DNA from 4 places in the Micromonospora sp. NPDC023966 genome. Region 2 is predicted to be linked to each of the others. Evidence: riboswitches for the same ligand, from Rfam matches in the RefSeq annotation. Region 2 holds a riboswitch; each other region holds the start of a gene.

Region 1 (4,190 bases), on a different contig from region 2:
CGACCACCCCGCCGTCGGGCAGCTGCACCGGCCAGAAGCTGGCCAACCCCGGCTTCGAGTCCGGCAACGTGAACTGGACCGCCAGCTCGGGCGTTATCACGAACGACACCGCCCAGGCGGCCCACGGCGGCTCGTACAAGGCGTGGCTCGACGGCTACGGCACGACGCACACCGACACCCTCAGCCAGTCGGTGTCCATCCCGGCCGGCTGCCGGGCGACGTTGAGCTTCTGGCTGCACATTGACAGCGCGGAGTCGACCACGACCACCGCCTACGACAAGCTGACCGTGAAGGCGGGCAGCACCACCCTGGCCACCTACTCCAACCTCAACAAGGCCACCGGCTACGTGCAGCGGTCCTTCGACATCTCGTCGCTGGCCGGCACCACCGCCACCATCTCGTTCAGCGGCGTGGAGGACAGCTCCCTGCAGACCTCCTTCGTCGTCGACGACACCGCGGTCACGCTGAGCTGACCACACCGGAGCGGCCGGCCGTCGTCCTCCCGACGGCCGGCCGCTTCGTCGTCTCCGCCGTAGCTGGGAGCGGGTCCGGGAACTGCGGATCCGCGCGGCGTCAGGCCGGGCGGGAACCGGCGCCGTCGCGGCGGATCCGGGCCGCGACGCCCTCCATCGCCCGGCTGAACCGCTCCATGTCCCGGGCGGACTGCTCCGGCAGGCCGCCGAGCCGCGCGGCGAGGGCGTCCACGTCGGCCTGGGCCGAGGCGCTGACCCGGGCGTCCAGCTCGGTGAGGGCGGCGTTCACGGCCGCCACCACGTGCCCGCAGACGGTCTCCAGGGGCTCCCCGGCCAACCCCGGGTCGACGGTGACGGACTCCAGCCGGCCACCCTGGACGGCGACGGCACGGACCCGGCCGCCGGCCGCGGCGCCCTCGGCCCGGAGCAGCTCGGCCGGCGCGCCGTCGGTGTGCTCGGCGGCCCGGGACCGCATCGCGGACAGTGCCTGTTGCGTCCTGGTCAGCAGCTCGTCGAGGCTCGCGGCCGCGGAGAACGGGTCGTTGGTCATATCCGCGCTTTCTTCACGTCTTTCCGAGCACCGTGACGATAGCAACCGGCCCCGACGCAACCGAACGCCCGGCCGGGAACCCCGGCCGGGCGTTCGTGGTGCGGTGGGGTCTCAGCGCAGGCGCAGCCGCTGACCCGGGAAGATCAGGCCGGGGTCGCCGCCGACCACGCCCTTGTTGCGCTCGTAGAGAGCGTGCCAACCGCCGGCGACGTTCTTCGCGTCGGCGATCTCGGAGAGGGTGTCCCCGGGCTGGACCAGGTAGCTGCCGGCGCCGCCGGTGCTGGGCGCGCTGCGCCGCTCGCTGCGGGTGGCCGGCCGGTCGCCGCGCGACGACCGCTCCGTGGTGGCCTTCTTCGTGGACCTCGTCGAGCCCGAGTCCTTGCTGGCGTACTTCTTGGTGGAGCCGCCCTTCTTGCCGCAGACCGGCCAGGCGCCGATGCCCTGCCCGTCGAGGACCTTCTCGGCGATGGCGATCTGCTCGCTGCGGCTGGCCAGGTCGGCCCGGCTGGCGTACTTCTGGCCGCCGTAGCCGTTCCAGGTGCTGCGGGAGAACTGGAGCCCGCCGTAGTAGCCGTTGCCGGTGTTGATGTGCCAGTTGCCGCCGGACTCGCACTGTGCGACGGCGTCCCAGTTCACGGCGGCGGCGCTGGCCGGAGCGGCCGGGCCGAGCAGGGCGGCCGCGCCGGTGGCGGCGCCGACGACGAGTGCGCCGACGGCGGTGCGTCGCTGAGCGGTCCGTCGATGACGGGCGACGTATTCAGTTGCCATGTGGGTTTCCTCCACGCCGACGAGGTGAGCTGTCGGGTTCGGGCCGAGGAGCCCGGCCGCCGGAGGCGGCTTCACCCCGAGGTGTCGTGCACCGAGGAACGTGTGGGTCCCCCGCTCCCGCCCGAGGTCCAGGTACCGCCGGGCCGGCGGCGGGATTAGGCGTTACCGGCCCGTGGTGTCCGCGATCGCGAACGGATACGACGTTAGGAAGGGTTTCCGCCCATCGCCCACCTCTTGTGAAGTTCTTCACCCGGCCGAGCGAAGGTCCCTCCGTCCGAGTTGCGCACCGTCCGAAGGTGCCTTATGAGTCGCGGCTCAGTAGGTCAGGCCGTAGCCCTGCGGGAAGAGCGGGACCTGCCCGTCGCCGGCGTTGATGGGCTGCTGGCTGACCGAGTTCATCCAGGTCATGGGCAGTTTCCCGGTCGGCGCGTACCCCCCGAAGAGGACGTCGGCCACGCCGCCGCCCTCGGTGCCGGGGAGCCAGGCGGCCAGCAGCGCGTCCCATCGGGGCAGCTCGGCCGAGATGTCCATCGGCCGGCCGGAGACCAGCACCACGATCACCGGCACGCCCGCGTTCCGCAGGGTCGCGATGGTCCGCAGGTCGTCCCGGTCCAGGCTCATGCTGCCGGTGCGGTCGCCCTGGCCCTCGGCGTACGGTGTCTCGCCGACCACGGCGATCGCGGCCCGGTAGGTGCCGTCGATGCCGGTGCCGCGCTGGTTGTAGGTGACCGTCGTGGTCGGACCCACCGTGGCCCGGATGCCCTGCAGGATGGTGGTGCCGGGGGTGATCGCGCCCGACGAGCCCTGCCAGGAGATCGTCCAGCCGCCGCTGGCGTTGCCGATGTTGTCGGCGCTCTTGCCGGCCACGAAGATCTTGTTGTTGTCCCGGGCCAACGGCAGGACGCCGGCGTTGTTCTTCAGCAGCACCTGTGACTGGCGGACGGCCTGCCGGGCCAGGGCCCGGTGCGCGGCGTTGCCCACCGTCGGGGTCCAGCTCCGGTCGGTGTACGGCCGCTCGAAGAGGCCCAGCTCGAACTTCTTGGTGAGGATGCGCCGGTTGGCGTCGTCGATCCGGCTCATCGGCACGTGGTCGTTCTGCACCTCGGCGCGCAGCGTGCTGAGGAAGGTCTTCCAGGCCGTGGGGACCATCACCATGTCGATGCCGGCGTTGATCGCCGTGCTGACCTCGGCCGCGGTGAAGCCGGCGGCGCCGTCGATCTGGTCGATGCCGTTCCAGTCGGAGACGACGAACCCGGAGAAACCCAGCTCTCCCTTGAGGACCGTGGTGATCAGGTACTGGTGGCCGTGCAGCTTCATGCCGTTCCAGCTGCTGTAGGAGATCATCACCGAGCCGACCCCGCGCTGCACGGCCGCCTGGAACGGGGGCAGGTGAATGGCCCGCAGTTCGGCCTCGCTGAGCTGGGTGTTTCCCTGGTCGTCGCCGCCGGTGGTGCCGCCGTCGCCAATGTAGTGCTTGGCGGTGGCGAGCACCGAGGTGGTTCCGCCGAGGCTGCTGCCCTGCAGGCCGGTGATCAGAGTGGACAGGTTCGACGGCAGGTCCGGAGTCTCGCCGAACGATTCGTAGGTGCGGCCCCACCGGTCGTTGCGGGCGACGCAGAGGCAGGGCGCGAAGTTCCAGTCCACCCCGGTGCCGGTGATCTCCTCGGCGACGGCCTGGCCGATCTGCTGCACCAGCGCCGGGTCGCGGGTCGCGCCGAGGCCGATGTTGTGCGGGAAGATCGTCGCCCCGTACACGTTGTTGTGCCCGTGCACGGCGTCGACGCCGTAGATCATCGGGATGCCGAGCGGGGTGGCGAGAGCCGCGCGCTGGAAGCCGTCGTACATGTCGGCCCAGGACGCGGCGGTGTTGGGCGTGGGCGCGGAGCCGCCGCCGGAGAGGACCGAGCCGAGCCGGTACGTGGTGAGGTCGCTCGCGGTGACCGAGCCGCGCTCGGCCTGCGTCATCTGGCCGAGCTTCTCGTCCAGGGTCATCCGGGCGAGCAGGTCGGCGACGCGGGTGGCGACGGGCAGCGTCGGGTCCTGGTAGGGCAGGCCGGCCGCGGTGGCCGGCGCGGGCACGGCCAGGGCGGTGACGGCGACGAGCAGGAGGGCAAGACCGAGGGGACAGTGGCGGCGGTGGTGACGGATCACGGGTCGCTCCTTCCCGGAGGAACGCTGAGGCCGTTCACCGGCACCCTATGCCCGCGGGCATCGACTGTGAACAATCCTTGCCGGTTCCGGAACCGCCCGGCGGGCCGGCGCCGGGCCGGACTACCGTGGGCAGGGTTCGCGCAAGATCGGCAGGAGGCGGCGGGACGGCATGACCGACTACGGACACGAGCTGGCCTTCGGCGGCTTCGTCACACCCACCGCCGGCCGGTTCGAGCAGGTGGTGGCCC
Region 2 (4,190 bases):
CCACCGGCCTCCAGGTCGGCGACGATCGCCTGGGCGGCCCGCTCGGTCACCCCCACCTCGTCGGCCACGTCCCGCAACCGCGCGGTGGGGTTGCGGGCGATGGCCAGCAGCACGTGCCCGTGGTTGGTGAGGAACGTCCAGTTCCGGCCGCTCCCGTTCTGGCCCGGTGTCGTCGCCATGGTGGTCATGGTATGGCCCCGCCTCCCGGTCCCGCCCGGGGCCGGCGTCCGCCGCGGGGCCGGGCGTGCGCGGCGGGGCCGGGGCAGGAGCCGCCGTCAAGGGTGGTGTGACGTATGAAATGCGTATCACGTAAATCTTGACGTGGGTTGGGCTGCGTGTGACCGTGGGTGGCGAGGCCGCCTCCGTCGCCGGCCGGCTGACCAGGTCGTTTTCGCGCGAGGACGAGGTGAGGCTCAGTGCCGCTGACCACTCCCGAGCAGGCGCTCGCCGAGCTCTACGCCGGTAACCGCCGGTTCGTCACCGGCGTCCCGCGCCATCCCAACCAGGACGCCGACCACCGGGCGGCGGTCGCCGACGGGCAGCATCCCTTCGCGGTGATCGTCGGCTGCTCCGACTCCCGGCTCGCCGCCGAGATCATCTTCGACCGCGGCCTCGGTGACCTCTTCGTGGTCCGCACCGCCGGCCACACCGCCGGCCCCGAGGTGCTCGGCAGCGTGGAGTACGCGGTGACCGTGCTGGGCACCCCGCTCGTGGTGGTGCTCGGCCACGACTCGTGCGGCGCGGTCCAGGCCGCCCGAGAGGCGGTCCGCACCGGCAACTCGCCGCCCGGGCACCTCGGCGCGGTGGTGGACGCCGTCGCGCCCAGCCTGCTCCGGGCCACCCGGGAGGGTGTCGAGGACCTCGACGCCATCGTCGACATCCACATCGCGCAGACCGTGGAGGCGCTGCTGGCCCGGTCCGCCGTGCTCGCCGAGGAGGTGTCCGCCGGGCGGTGCACGGTGGTCGGCCTGTCGTACCGGCTCAGTGCCGGTGAGGTGCGCACGGTGGCGCAGGCCCCGGCCGGCACGTCGGCCGCGCCGGTGCCCGCCCCGGCCGCGCCCGCCGACCCGGCGCTCGCCGGCTGACCGGTTCGGAAAAACGTCGAGGCCGGCCCGCGCGTCGCGGGCCGGCCCTCTTCGGCGTACGTCGTCAGAGCAGCGACATGTGCACGTGGTCGGTGTGGTCGGAGGGTCCGCTGTAGGACTTCCAACCGGTGGCCGGGAACCAGATCTGCCGGTTCCAGATCACGTAGTAGATGCCCAGCCGGTCGGCGTTGCGGATGAGGAAGGCGGCGACGTTGTTGCCGTACATCCGCTGGTCCTTGGTGCGCCAGGAGGAGAAGCCGCTCTTCTGCAGCGACCAGTCGCAGGCCCGGCCCTTGGGATGCTCCCACGGCCCGCCCGGCCGGTAGCAGCCCACGAAGCGGTTGAAGCCGGCCCGCTTCACCTCCTTGTACGCGTGCAGCGTGCGCGGAGTGATGCAGCCCGACGTGGTCGGGTCGTCCTCGCTGCACGACTCCGGCTTCCAGTCGCCGTCGGCGGTCCGGCCGGGGCCGACCCGGGCGACCGGTGAGGTGGCCGCGACCAGGCCGCCGGTGAAGCCGAGCCCACCGACCAGCTTCAGCGCCTTCTCGGTCTCGGCCTTCTCGCGGGCCATGGCGTTCTTCTGCTTCTCCTGCTCGCGCACCTCGGCGTCGAGCGCGATCTTGGCCTGCTCGGCGCGGGTCTTCGCGGCGTTGATGGCGGCGAGCCGCTGCGCGTTGAACAGGTTCAGCTCGTCCAGCGCGGACGCCCGCTGCACGAACGAGTCCGGCGAGTTGCTCTCCAGCAGCATGGCCATGGCGCCCATCCGGCCGGTCCGGTAGGACTGCGCCGCGATCTGGGTCACCTGCGGGCTCAGCGCGTCGAGGTCGTTCTGCGCCGCCTTCACCTCGAGGGCGAGCTGGAGCTGGCGCTTGCGCGACTTGTCCAGCTTCGCCTTGGCCTGCAGGTAGGCCCGGTTGGCGGTGTCGATGGCCTCGGTGATGAGGGGGTCGTCGTCGTCCTCGGAATGGCCCGAGGGGGTGGGGGTGGTCGGAGCCGCCGTCGCCGGGGTCGGCCCGGCCAGCACGGTGAGCGCGGCGAGCACGGCCACCACGGGAGTCAGCCAGCGGCGCAGGGGTGCCGTCACAGTGTTCCCTTCCGTCGGCCGCCGACCGGGTTAGCTGCCGGGTTCGGGACGGAAGTGGCCCCTACCGCTCGCGCGGATTCACCCCATGTACCTGGTTCCCCGGCTCGCCCGCGGGCGATTGGGCGGCGGCACCGCTGGCGCCGGTGCGCGCCTTCAGCGGTGACCGGCAGCGAGGTTACCCGAGAGTCCTCCCGGTGTTCTACGTCCGGAAGCCGACCAATAGCGAGAATTCGTCCTCGCCCAGCGTGACCAGGATCGCGTTTGGGATCCGTCGTCACGCTGCGGAGTGTCACCATGCGGCCTCCGTGCTCCTGTCGCCGCCGGGCCACCCTCCGTCGCGCGGCCCGGGCGTCCCGCCGAGTGCCTCCAGCGCCTCGTCCCGCCCGGCCGGCGGCCGCGGCGCGGGCGGATCCGCCGGCCGCGCGGTGGTCCCGCGCCGCCCGGCGGCGGTGACCACCGCGGCCAGTCCGGTGGTCAGCGGTACGGCGGCGATCAGGCCGAGCGTGGCCACCGCACTGCGGACGATCTCCTGGGCCATGAACTCGCTGGTGAGGATCTCGCTCACCGGTCGGGAGTCGGCGACGAGCAGGAGCAGCAGCGGCAGCGAGGCGCCCGCGTACGCCAGCACGATGGTGTTGACCGTGGAGGCGATGTGCGCCCGGCCCACCCGGGTGGCCGCCCGGTAGAGCTGCCGACGGGACAACGCGGGGTTGGCGTGGGCCAACTCGGTGACGGTGGCCGCCTGGGTGACCGTCACGTCGTCCAGCACGCCCAGTGAGCCGATGACGATGCCGGCCAGCAGCAGGCCGTGCAGGTCCACGTCGCGCTGGAACATCGACAGGGTGGTGGCGTCCTCGCTGCCGAAGCCGGTCAGGTGGGTGGCGGCCGTGGCCAGGGTGCCGAGCACCCCGGTCAGCACCAGGCTGCCGAGCGTGCCGAGCACCGCCACCGAGGTCTGCGTGGTGACGCCATGGGTCAGGTAGAGCACCACGAACATGATCAGCGCGGCGCCCACGATCGCCATCAGCAGCGGCGACTGGCCGGCGCCGATCCCGGGCAGCACGAAGCCGAGCAGGATGGCGAAGCTCGCCACCAGCCCGCCCAGCGCGGCCAGGCCGCGCCAGCGGCCGAACGCCACGATCGCCACGGCGAAGAGCACCGCCAGCCAGACCAGCGGTGTGCCGCGCTGGTGCTCGGCGATGTTGTAGCTCTTGACCGCCGGGTCGGCCGGGTCGGTCAGCTCGACCAGGACGACCTTGTCGCCGACCTCGACCCTGGGCGCGCCGGGGCCGGCCGGTAGCGGCGTCTCGACCTGCCGGCCGGCGTCCGGACCCTGCTCGGCCGCGACGGTCACCGTCCCGCACGGCCCGGCGGAGCCACCCGGACCGCCCTCCGGCGCCTCCGGGGTCGGCGGGCAGGGCTCGGTCACCACCCGGGTCACGGTGCCGTGGTAGCGGGGCAGGGCGGGCGCGTCCGCGGGGTCCCGGTCCTGCCGGGGCCAGAGCACCAGCGCGGCGACCACGGTGATCACGAAGAGCGGCACCACCGTCGCGACCAAAATCCGTCGTACCCCCGGCGGGGCGGACGGAGCGGGACGGGTGTGGTCGGCGCCCATGGCGTCTCTCCCAACGATTCGCGACGGGATACGTGTCACCGGGCCGGCCGGTTTACCGGGTGCGGGTCAGCCGCGCTTCATGAGGCGGCCGACGGCGGCCATCATCTCGCTGGCCATCTCGTCGGCGCGGCCCTCGGCGGCGCCCTCGTGCATGCAGTGCCGGGCGTGCCCGTCCAGCAGGCCGAGGCCTACCTTGTCGAGCGCGGCCTGGATGGCGGAGATCTGGGTCAGCACGTCGATGCAGTAGCGGTCGTCCTCGACCATCTTCTCGATGCCGCGGACCTGGCCCTCGATGCGGCGGAGCCGCGCGAGCAGCTGGTCCTTGCTGGCGGTGTAGCCCCGGGTCGGGGTCGTCGGTGCGGTCATGACGCCAAGGATAGCGTACCCCTCGGGGGTATGGTACGGT
Region 3 (4,190 bases), on a different contig from region 2:
ACGTGGCGCTGGCGGACGAGCTGGACGCGCTGCTCGGCCGGCCGGTGCAGCGGGCGAAGCCGAAGCGGGACCCGTTCCAGCTGGCCGGCGGCGTCCGCGAGTTGAGCACGCTCGCCGACCGGCAGCGCGCCGCCCGGGCCGCGGCCCGGGAGCGTCCGGAGGACTACCGCGACTACGCCCACGTGGTGGTCGACGAGTCGCAGGACGTCTCGCCGATGCAGTGGCGGATGATCGGCCGGCGCGGCCGGCTGGCCTCCTGGACGGTGGTGGGCGACCCGGCGCAGACGGCCTGGACCGGCGACCCGCAGGAGCTCGCCCGGGCCCGGGACCAGGCGCTGGGCCGGCGCCGCCGGTACCGCTACGAGCTGACCACCAACTACCGCAACTCGGCGGAGATCTTCGCGGTGGCGGCCGCGGAGATCCACCGCGTCCACCCGGATCTCGCGCTGCCCACCGCGGTCCGCTCCACCGGCGTGGCGCCGGTCGAGCTGACCGTGCCCGCCGTCGAACTGCCGGCCGCCACCGCGGCGGCGGCCCGCACGCTGCTGGCCGAGGTCGAGGGCACGGTGGGCGTGATCACGCCGGTGCCACGCCGCGACGAGGTGGCCGGCTGGCTGGGCGACCTCGGTGGCCGGCTCCAGGTGGTGACCAGCCTCCAGGCCAAGGGGATGGAGTACGACGGGGTGGTGCTGGTCGCACCGAGCGAGATCCGGGCCGATCCCGGGTCGGGCGTCCGCACCCTCTACGTGGCGCTCTCCCGGGCCACCCAGCGCCTGACCACGCTCGACCCGGTCGGCTGACGACGGCTCCAGCCGCGGCGTTCACTTGCACATATAGCGATGTGAGCATAGATTGAGCCCGGCCGGTGCGACGGACGAGAGGGTGTGGGCGTGGGCGCAGGTCATGACCACAGCGGCGCGGTGGTCAACGCCGCGCACCGCCACCGGGGTCGACTCTGGGGCGCCTTCGCGCTGCTCACCGCCCTGATGGTGGTCGAGGCGGTGGCCGCGTTCGCCACCGGCTCGCTGGCCCTGCTCTCCGACGCCGGCCACATGTTCACCGACGTCCTCGGCATCGGCATGGCCCTCGCCGCGATCACCGCCACCCGGCACGCGGACACCGACCCGCAGCGCACCTTCGGGCTCTACCGCCTCGAGGTGCTGGCCGCGCTGGCCAACGCGGTGCTGCTCGGCGCCGTGGCCGTCTACGTCCTGGTCGAGGCGGTACGCCGGTTCGGCGAGCCGCCGGAGGTGCTCGCCGGGCCGATGCTCGCCGTGGCGGTGCTCGGCCTGCTCGCCAACATCGCCGCGTTCGCGCTGCTGCGCCCCGGCGCGGAGGAGAGCATCAACCTGCGCGGGGCGTACCTGGAGGTGCTGGGCGACCTGCTCGGCTCGCTCGGGGTGATCGGCGCCGCCGTGGTCATCGCGGTCACCGACTGGTGGTGGGCCGACCCGCTGGTCGCCGTGGCGATCGGGCTGTTCATCCTGCCCCGCACCTGGCGGCTCGGCCGGGCCGCGGTCCGCATCCTGGTGCAGGCCGCCCCGGAACACCTCCAGGTGACCGCGGTGCACGACCGGCTGGCCGCGGTGCCCGGCGTCGCCGAGGTGCACGACCTGCACGTCTGGACGCTCACCTCGGGCATGGAGGTGGCCTCGGCGCACCTCACCATGGCCCCGGGCGCCGAGGTCGGCGAGGTGCTGGCCGCCGCCCGGGCCGCGCTGCACGAGGACTTCTCGATCGACCACGCCACGTTGCAGATCGAACCCGGAGCGTCGCCCGGGGCCTGCGGCGCGGTCGAGTGGTAATTAGGACAATCTTAAATTCAAGTGGCTATTGTACACTTATGCCGGTTTTGACCGGGGCACGTGCTCCCACCAGCGGAGCCGTCCCGGGCCAGCGCCGGTAGGCTCGGTCGCGGCCTCCGCCGGGCGGCGCCCACCGGCGCCTGCGGTGGCCGTCGCCTAATCGCCCGCAGGGCGAGCCGGGGAACCACGTTCGTGGGGTGCATCCGCGTCAGCGGTAGGGATCTTCCGTCCCGAACCCGTCAGCTAACCCGGTCGGCGGTTGACGGAAGGACACGTGAATGCCCCCAGTGGCACCTGTACGACGGACGGTCGCCCGGTTGGCGGCCCTGCTCGTCGCGACGCTCGCCCTCGGCGTCGTGACCGCGCCGGTCTCCCCCGCCTCGGCGGCTCCCCCGACCGGTCTGCTCGCCGCCGCACCCGGCGACGACGAGGGCGGCACGCCGGCGCTGCGCGCCCAACTCGACGCGGCCAGCAAGGGCTGGCTGGAGGCGCGGACCGCGCTGAACCGCTCGGTCACCCGGCAGCAGCAACTCACCGCCCAGCTCAAGACGGTCAACGCCGAGTTGACCGTCCGGGACGCCAAGGTCGGCGAGATCGCCGGGGTGGCGTACCGGGCCGGGCGGATGGGCACGGCCGCGGCGCTGCTCGACAGCAGCAGCCCGCAGGGCTTCATGGACCGCGCCGCGGCGCTGGAGCAGGTGGCCGCGCACGAGGACCGGGCCCTGCGCGACCTGATCGAGACCCGGGACGAGGCCACCCGCACCCAGGATGCGCTCACCGGCGAGATCCAGGAGCAGCGCAAGCAGGTCGCGGTGATGGCCAAGCGCAAGCAGCAGGCCGAGCGCGCCCTGGAGGTGGCGAACAAGCGGGCGTCAAGCAGCGGCGGCGGCAGCGTCCAGGGCACCTCGTCGGCGAACGCCAAGCCGGCCCCGCGCAACGCCGACGGCTCCTGGCCGCCGGAGTCGTGCAGCGTCAACGACCCGACGCCGGCCGACGGCTGCATCACCCCGCGTACGCTGCACGCGCTCCAGCAGGCCAAGGCGGCCGGCTTCACCCGGTACGTCTCCTGCCACCGGCCCAGCGGCTCGGGCGAGCACCCGAAGGGGCGGGCCTGCGACTTCGCCGCGCAGAAGGACGGCTTCGGCGGCGTGGCCACCGGCGGCGACAAGACCTACGGCAACAACCTGGCCGCCTACTTCATCCGCAACGCCGACGCGCTCGCCGTGCTCTACGTGATCTGGTACAAGCAGATCTGGCTGCCCAGCAGCGGCTGGAAGGCGTACAGCGGCGGCAACGGCGACCCGTCCAGCGACCACACCAACCACGTGCACCTGTCGGTGTACTGACCGCTCCGCCCCGGCGACACCCGGCCTACGCCCCACGGCGTACCCCGGGTGTCGCCGGGCGGCCCACGACGCGGCGCCCGCGGCGGCCGAGCATCGGGGGCATGAGTAGACGACTCTCCCCCGCCGGACGCAAGGCCCTGCTCACCCTGCACCTGGTCACCTCGCTGGGCTGGCTCGGCGCCGACCTGGTGCTGCTCAGCCTCGGCGTGGCCGGGCTGCGCGGGGCCGACCCCGACGTGGTCTATCCGGCGGCCGCGCTCCTGGTCACCTGGCTGTTCGCCCCGCTGAGCGTGGTGGTCTGGCTGTTCGGGCTGGCCAGTGCGCTGCTCACCCCGTGGGGACTGCTGCGCTGGCGCTGGGTGCTGGTGAAGTTCGCCGTCACCACGGTGGTGCTCACGCTCGTGCTGCTCCTGCTCACCCCGCGGGTCCGGCACCTCGGTGAGCTGGCCGGGGCGGCCGACGCCCATCTGCGCGTCGACCTGGTGGTCGCGCCGACCGTCTCCAGCACGCTGCTGCTCGTCGTCACGGTGCTGTCCACGTACAAGCCGTGGGGGCGGCTGCGGCCGGCCCGACCGGCGGCCCGGCGACCGGTGCCCGCCGGACGCGCCGGCTGAGTCAGGCCGCCGACCCCTCCAGGGTGGCGCCGAGCCGGCTGGCCAGCCCGAGGTGGGCCGCCCGGGCCTGCCGGAAGGCGTAGCCGAACAGCGGCGCCGGGGCGGAGAGGGTGATCTCCACGTCGATCCGCACCACCCCGTCGGGCTCGTCGCGCAGCCGGGTGTGGTTGCGCACCGTGGTGGCCGGCTGCTGCCGGGCCACGGTGACCACCTCGTCCTCGTTGGCGATCAGCACGTCGGCCTGGTAGGTGACCGGGAAGTGCAGCGGGCCGAGCGCGAGCCGGTCGGTGATCGCGTAACTGGCCAGCGCGCCCGGCCGGGGCGGCAGTTGCCGGACCCGGACGATCAGCGGATGCAGCTCGCCCTGCCGGCTCAGGTCGCCGAGCAGGGCCACCGCGTCCGCCCGGGTGCACCGGGCCTGCACG
Region 4 (4,190 bases), on a different contig from region 2:
TCCGCTTCTCGCAGCTCACCCACGTCCAGTTGCACCACGGCGACAGCGACAAGGCGCCCAGCGCCAACCCGGTCTCGGCGATCTTCGACAAGATCTTCGTGGCCGGGCCGGCCGCCATCGAGCGGTACGCCCGGGCCGGCGTCGAGATCCCCGCCGAGAAGTTCGTCGTGGTCGGCCGCCCCCAGGTGGAGGCCATCGAGGTACGCCGGGAGCCGACCCCCGGCCTGGCCCACCCGACGGTGCTCTACACCCCCACCTGGACCGGGCACCACGCCGACGCCAACTACTGCTCGCTGCCGGTGGCCGAGACGGTGATCCGCCGGCTGCTCGACCGCGGAGCGACGGTGATCCTGCGGGCGCACCCGTACACGGCGCAGAACCCGGCCTCCGCGCGGCAGCTGGCCCGCCTCACCGAGCTGCTCGCCGCCGACCGGGCGAAGACCGGCCGGGCGCACCTGTGGGGCGCGGCAGCCGGGCGCGAGCTGACCCTCACCGAGTGCGTCAACCGCGCCGACGCGCTGGTCGCGGACGTCTCCGGGGTGATCTCCGACTGGCTCTACTCCGGCAAGCCGTACGCGGTCACCGACATGGGCGTCGACGGGGAGCACTTCGTCGAGCGGTTCCCGCTGGCCGGTTCCGGCTACGTGCTGCGCCGCGACATGTCCAACGTGGACGAGGTGCTCACCGAGCTGCTGGACACCGACCCGAAGGCGGCGGCCCGCTGGGCCACCCGGACCCGCTACCTGGGTGACTTCCCGGCCGATTCGTACGCTGAGGTGTTCCTCGACGCCGCCCGCCGGCAGCTCGCAGCGGACTGGACCGCGCCGGCCCCGCGGGAAGGCTCGCCGCTCTCCCCCACCGCCTGACCGGCGCTCAGAGGTACGGGTCGAGGAGGGCGAGCACCGCCGCCGGGTCCTCGACGTGCGCGTTGTGGCCCAGCCCGGGCAGGGTGGCGACCGGGACGCCCAGCTCCTTGAGGTGCGCGTCGCTCACCATCGGGTCCTGCTCGCCCCGGGCCAGCAGCACCGGGACGTCGGTGGCGGCGAGCAGCGCGGGCAGCCGGGGCTCGCCCACCGCGAAGGCGGCCGGGTCCATGGCCAGCCGCCAGCGGCCGTCCTCGCGGCGCAGCCCCGCCTCCACCACGGGATGGTCGGGGGCGAACAGCCCGGCCAGCCCGAAGACCCGCAGGTAGCGCCGGGCCGCCTCGTCCCGGGTGGCGAACCAGGTCACCGGGCGGGCGGCCAGCTCGCGGGCCTTCTCCAGGTCGGCCGGGGACCAGACGGCCTTGATGCCGAGCCCGACCACCGCGTCGACCGGCAGGCGCCGTGACCGGGCGGCCAGCGCCAGCGCCACCACCCCGCCGAGCGAGTGCCCGAGCAGCACGAGCCGGTCGCGGGGGCCGAGCCGCTCGGCCACCGGGCCGAGCCCTTCGAGCACCCGACGGGCCAGCTCCTCGAAGGAGTACGCGGACAGCGGCGGCGACCAGCCGTGGCCGGCCAGGTCGGGGGCGAGCCAGCGCCCCGCCCAGTGGCGCTCCAGCAGCGGCGCCCACGGCAGCCACACCTCACCGGTGGCGCCCATGCCGTGCAGAAGCAGCAGATGGCGGGTACCCGTCGCGTCGCCCATAGGGCGCAGTGTGCCACCGGACGGACAGCATGCGCGAGAGCGGACAGCCGGCGCGACGACGTCGGGCACCGGCTCGGAGGAGCCGGTGCCCGACGGGAGGGGTTCGATCAGGCGGAGTAGCCGCGGGTGGCCGCCCAGTTCGCCAGGTCGATCGTGGTAATCCAGTACGCCGGCAGCGCCGGGTTCGCCGAGTCGGCGATCCGCACGGTCCGGCCGTCGTTCTTGTAGCCGACCACCGCGATGTAGTGGCCGCCCGGGAACGAGTGCCAGCCGCCGTCGGTGTCGGTGGCGTCCCCGGCCACGTTGACCACCACGCCCCGGCCGTCGGTGATCGCCTCGACCACGTCAGCCTGGAGCTGGTCCATCTCGGCCGGGCTCGCCGAGCCGCCGAACATGTGGGTCCGGTACGGGTTGCCCTTGACCATCTGGTTCAGGCCCCGGGTGGTGTCCTCGGCGGAGTTGGTGCCGCTCTCGGTGGTGCCGAGGGGGCCGGCCATCGCCTCCTGAGTGGTCTCGACGCCGCTCGCGCTGAGCGCGTTCCGCACCGCGGCCGGGCCGCAGTTCCAGTAGGTGGTCTGCGCCTCGTAGTCGTAGTCGAGCACCTTGGTTGACGGCGGCTTCGGCTTGGCCGGGCGGGTGGTGTCCGGGTCGGTGCTGGCCGCCTTGACGGCGGACTTCGCAACCGACGGCGACGCGCTCGGCGAGGCGGACGGCGACGGGACGGCGACCCGGGCCTCACCCCGGGTGGCGACCTCACCGAGCCGGGAGCCCAGCTCGGCGACGGCGGCGGTGTTCTCCCGGACCGGGGCGTCGTCGGTGGCGGCGACGGCGGCGCCGGTGCCGCCGGCCAGCACGAGTGCCACGGCCGAGCCGGCGAGGATCTGGTACGGGCGTTCGGTCACGAGGCGCCGCAGCTGGCGCTTCAGGTGGTGCTTCACGGGTTCTTCCTCCACGGTGCGTGAGCGGCGCACACCGGCCCGACGCGCGGAGGAACTCACGCGCGTTGGCGGGGCGGGTCTGCCGCGGAAAGGGAGCGCCCGGGGGCCGGGCGATCGGGTCGGTTGCCGGGGTCGGTCGCCGTCAGGCGAGCGCCGGCACCGGGATGCCGTGGAGGCGGGGGGACGAGCGGGGGGTGGTGAGCACGGGGAATGGCACTCCTTCCGTGACCGCCGACCGGGTTAGCTGACGGATTCGGGCGGGAAGTACGCCCTACCGCAGGCCGTGGCCCGCGGATTCACCCCGGTGTTGCTGTGGGTCCCCGGTTCGTGGAAGCACGATTAGGCGGGTCGGCGCGGCGTCGCCACTTGCGATCGAAAACCGCTCCGGACGCGCCGACACTACCGGTGGGTACCTCGCCTGCCAAGCGCTCCCACCTGCTTAAACCTCGTGCACCACTACGGATATCGGAACAGTCGGTCACTGACTTCACTCAATGGGACGAGCAGTTACGGCGGCACCGTCCGGCGGAAAGCGGACATCCGGTGGCGACCTGCCCTGGAATTGCGGGGCCAATAGGCCGGCCTGACCTCGATGACCGTTTCCGGCGGACGGGTGACCGGGCTCACGGAATTCGGGTAACGATTCGGCCGAGATCCCGTGGGTGCGAGCCGGATCGGGCCAGGCGTCAGCCGACCCGGGCGGGGCGCCAGCGCGCGCCGGACACGGCGGCCGACCCCTGGACCGGGATCCGCACCGTCGCCGCCTCGTCCCGCCCCTTCACCGGTGCCGCGGCCTCGTCGGCGCGGGCGGGGCGGAGCGCGGCGGTCGCCGCGTACGCCTCGGCGGCCAGGGTGCGGGCCGCCTCGGCGGCCGACTCGGCGTCCCGCCAGGCCCGCCGCTCCCGCTCGGCGGCCGCCGCCCAGCCGGCCCGACGGCCCTCGCGTACCGCCCGGGCCAGGACGATCTCCTGCTCGGCCGGGTGCCGGCGCGGGTCCCACCCGTTGCGGTGGGCCAGCACGTCGGCGAGTTGCCGGGCGGTCAGGTAGCCCCGCCAGTGCGCCGTCATCGCGGCGTGGTGCAGCCAGCGCTCCCGGGCCGCGTACTCGGCCGGCGTGCGCGGGGTGTGCGGCGCGGGCAGGGCGGCGGCGCCGGCGAATCGGCGGGCGGCCGCCTCGGCCTCGTCGTACGCCCGCCAGGCCCGCTCGGCCTCGTCCTGGACGGTCAGCCACTGCTCCCGCCGCCGGCGGGCGGTCTGGGCGGCGCCGGCGGCGGCCACCGCCACCTCGTCGGCGTACCGGAGCAGATCGGCCCGGCGGGCGGCCTCCTCGGCAGCGGGGTCGGGAGCCGGGTCGGACCCGTCGTCCCGTTCCGGGCGGGCGACCAGCACGGCGAGCACCCCGAGGGCGAGCACGAGCAGGGCCGACCAGATCGCGGCGGCCTCGGGGACCTCGGTCAGGAAGTGATAAAGAACGGTCTGCGGCATGGTCGGCACCTCACAGAGAGAACGTGGCGGAGAGGTGTCCGCACGACCCGTGGGAGCGGCGGGGGCGCACCGGGGAAAGGGTGCCGCCGGGCCGCCGACGGGCGGGTGCGGGGGTGAGGTTCGGTGGGTGCGGCGGGCGCGG

Evidence for each region. Region 2 has a riboswitch for cyclic di-AMP ahead of AB0F68_RS03900 (hypothetical protein). Riboswitches for the same ligand answer to the same signal wherever they lie in the genome.
Region 1: another riboswitch for cyclic di-AMP. It lies ahead of AB0F68_RS24970 (transglycosylase family protein); the one in region 2 lies ahead of AB0F68_RS03900 (hypothetical protein).
Region 3: another riboswitch for cyclic di-AMP. It lies ahead of AB0F68_RS21985 (hypothetical protein); the one in region 2 lies ahead of AB0F68_RS03900 (hypothetical protein).
Region 4: another riboswitch for cyclic di-AMP. It lies ahead of AB0F68_RS05405 (C39 family peptidase); the one in region 2 lies ahead of AB0F68_RS03900 (hypothetical protein).

What each region holds. Positions count from the first base shown of each region.
Region 1 is NZ_JBEZZJ010000023.1:80,483-84,672, forward strand. It holds gene AB0F68_RS24960 (M4 family metallopeptidase) at 1-473, shown strand, start outside; gene AB0F68_RS24965 (YbaB/EbfC family nucleoid-associated protein) at 574-1,023, opposite strand; gene AB0F68_RS24970 (transglycosylase family protein) at 1,135-1,791, opposite strand; cyclic di-AMP (ydaO/yuaA leader) riboswitch at 1,791-1,963, opposite strand; gene AB0F68_RS24975 (glycoside hydrolase family 3 N-terminal domain-containing protein) at 2,107-3,942, opposite strand; gene AB0F68_RS24980 (LLM class flavin-dependent oxidoreductase) at 4,112-4,190, shown strand, end outside.
Region 2 is NZ_JBEZZJ010000001.1:792,683-796,872, forward strand. It holds gene AB0F68_RS03890 (MarR family winged helix-turn-helix transcriptional regulator) at 1-188, opposite strand, end outside; gene AB0F68_RS03895 (carbonic anhydrase) at 417-1,085, shown strand; gene AB0F68_RS03900 (hypothetical protein) at 1,150-2,169, opposite strand; cyclic di-AMP (ydaO/yuaA leader) riboswitch at 2,173-2,304, opposite strand; gene AB0F68_RS03905 (YibE/F family protein) at 2,459-3,784, opposite strand; gene AB0F68_RS03910 (metal-sensitive transcriptional regulator) at 3,851-4,150, opposite strand.
Region 3 is NZ_JBEZZJ010000017.1:91,419-95,608, reverse strand. It holds gene AB0F68_RS21995 (AAA family ATPase) at 1-800, shown strand, start outside; gene AB0F68_RS21990 (cation diffusion facilitator family transporter) at 891-1,805, shown strand; cyclic di-AMP (ydaO/yuaA leader) riboswitch at 1,949-2,079, shown strand; gene AB0F68_RS21985 (hypothetical protein) at 2,084-3,151, shown strand; gene AB0F68_RS21980 (hypothetical protein) at 3,253-3,765, shown strand; gene AB0F68_RS21975 (SRPBCC family protein) at 3,767-4,190, opposite strand, start outside.
Region 4 is NZ_JBEZZJ010000002.1:279,867-284,056, forward strand. It holds gene AB0F68_RS05395 (CDP-glycerol glycerophosphotransferase family protein) at 1-866, shown strand, start outside; gene AB0F68_RS05400 (alpha/beta fold hydrolase) at 874-1,626, opposite strand; gene AB0F68_RS05405 (C39 family peptidase) at 1,734-2,564, opposite strand; cyclic di-AMP (ydaO/yuaA leader) riboswitch at 2,779-2,920, opposite strand; gene AB0F68_RS05410 (hypothetical protein) at 3,251-4,048, opposite strand.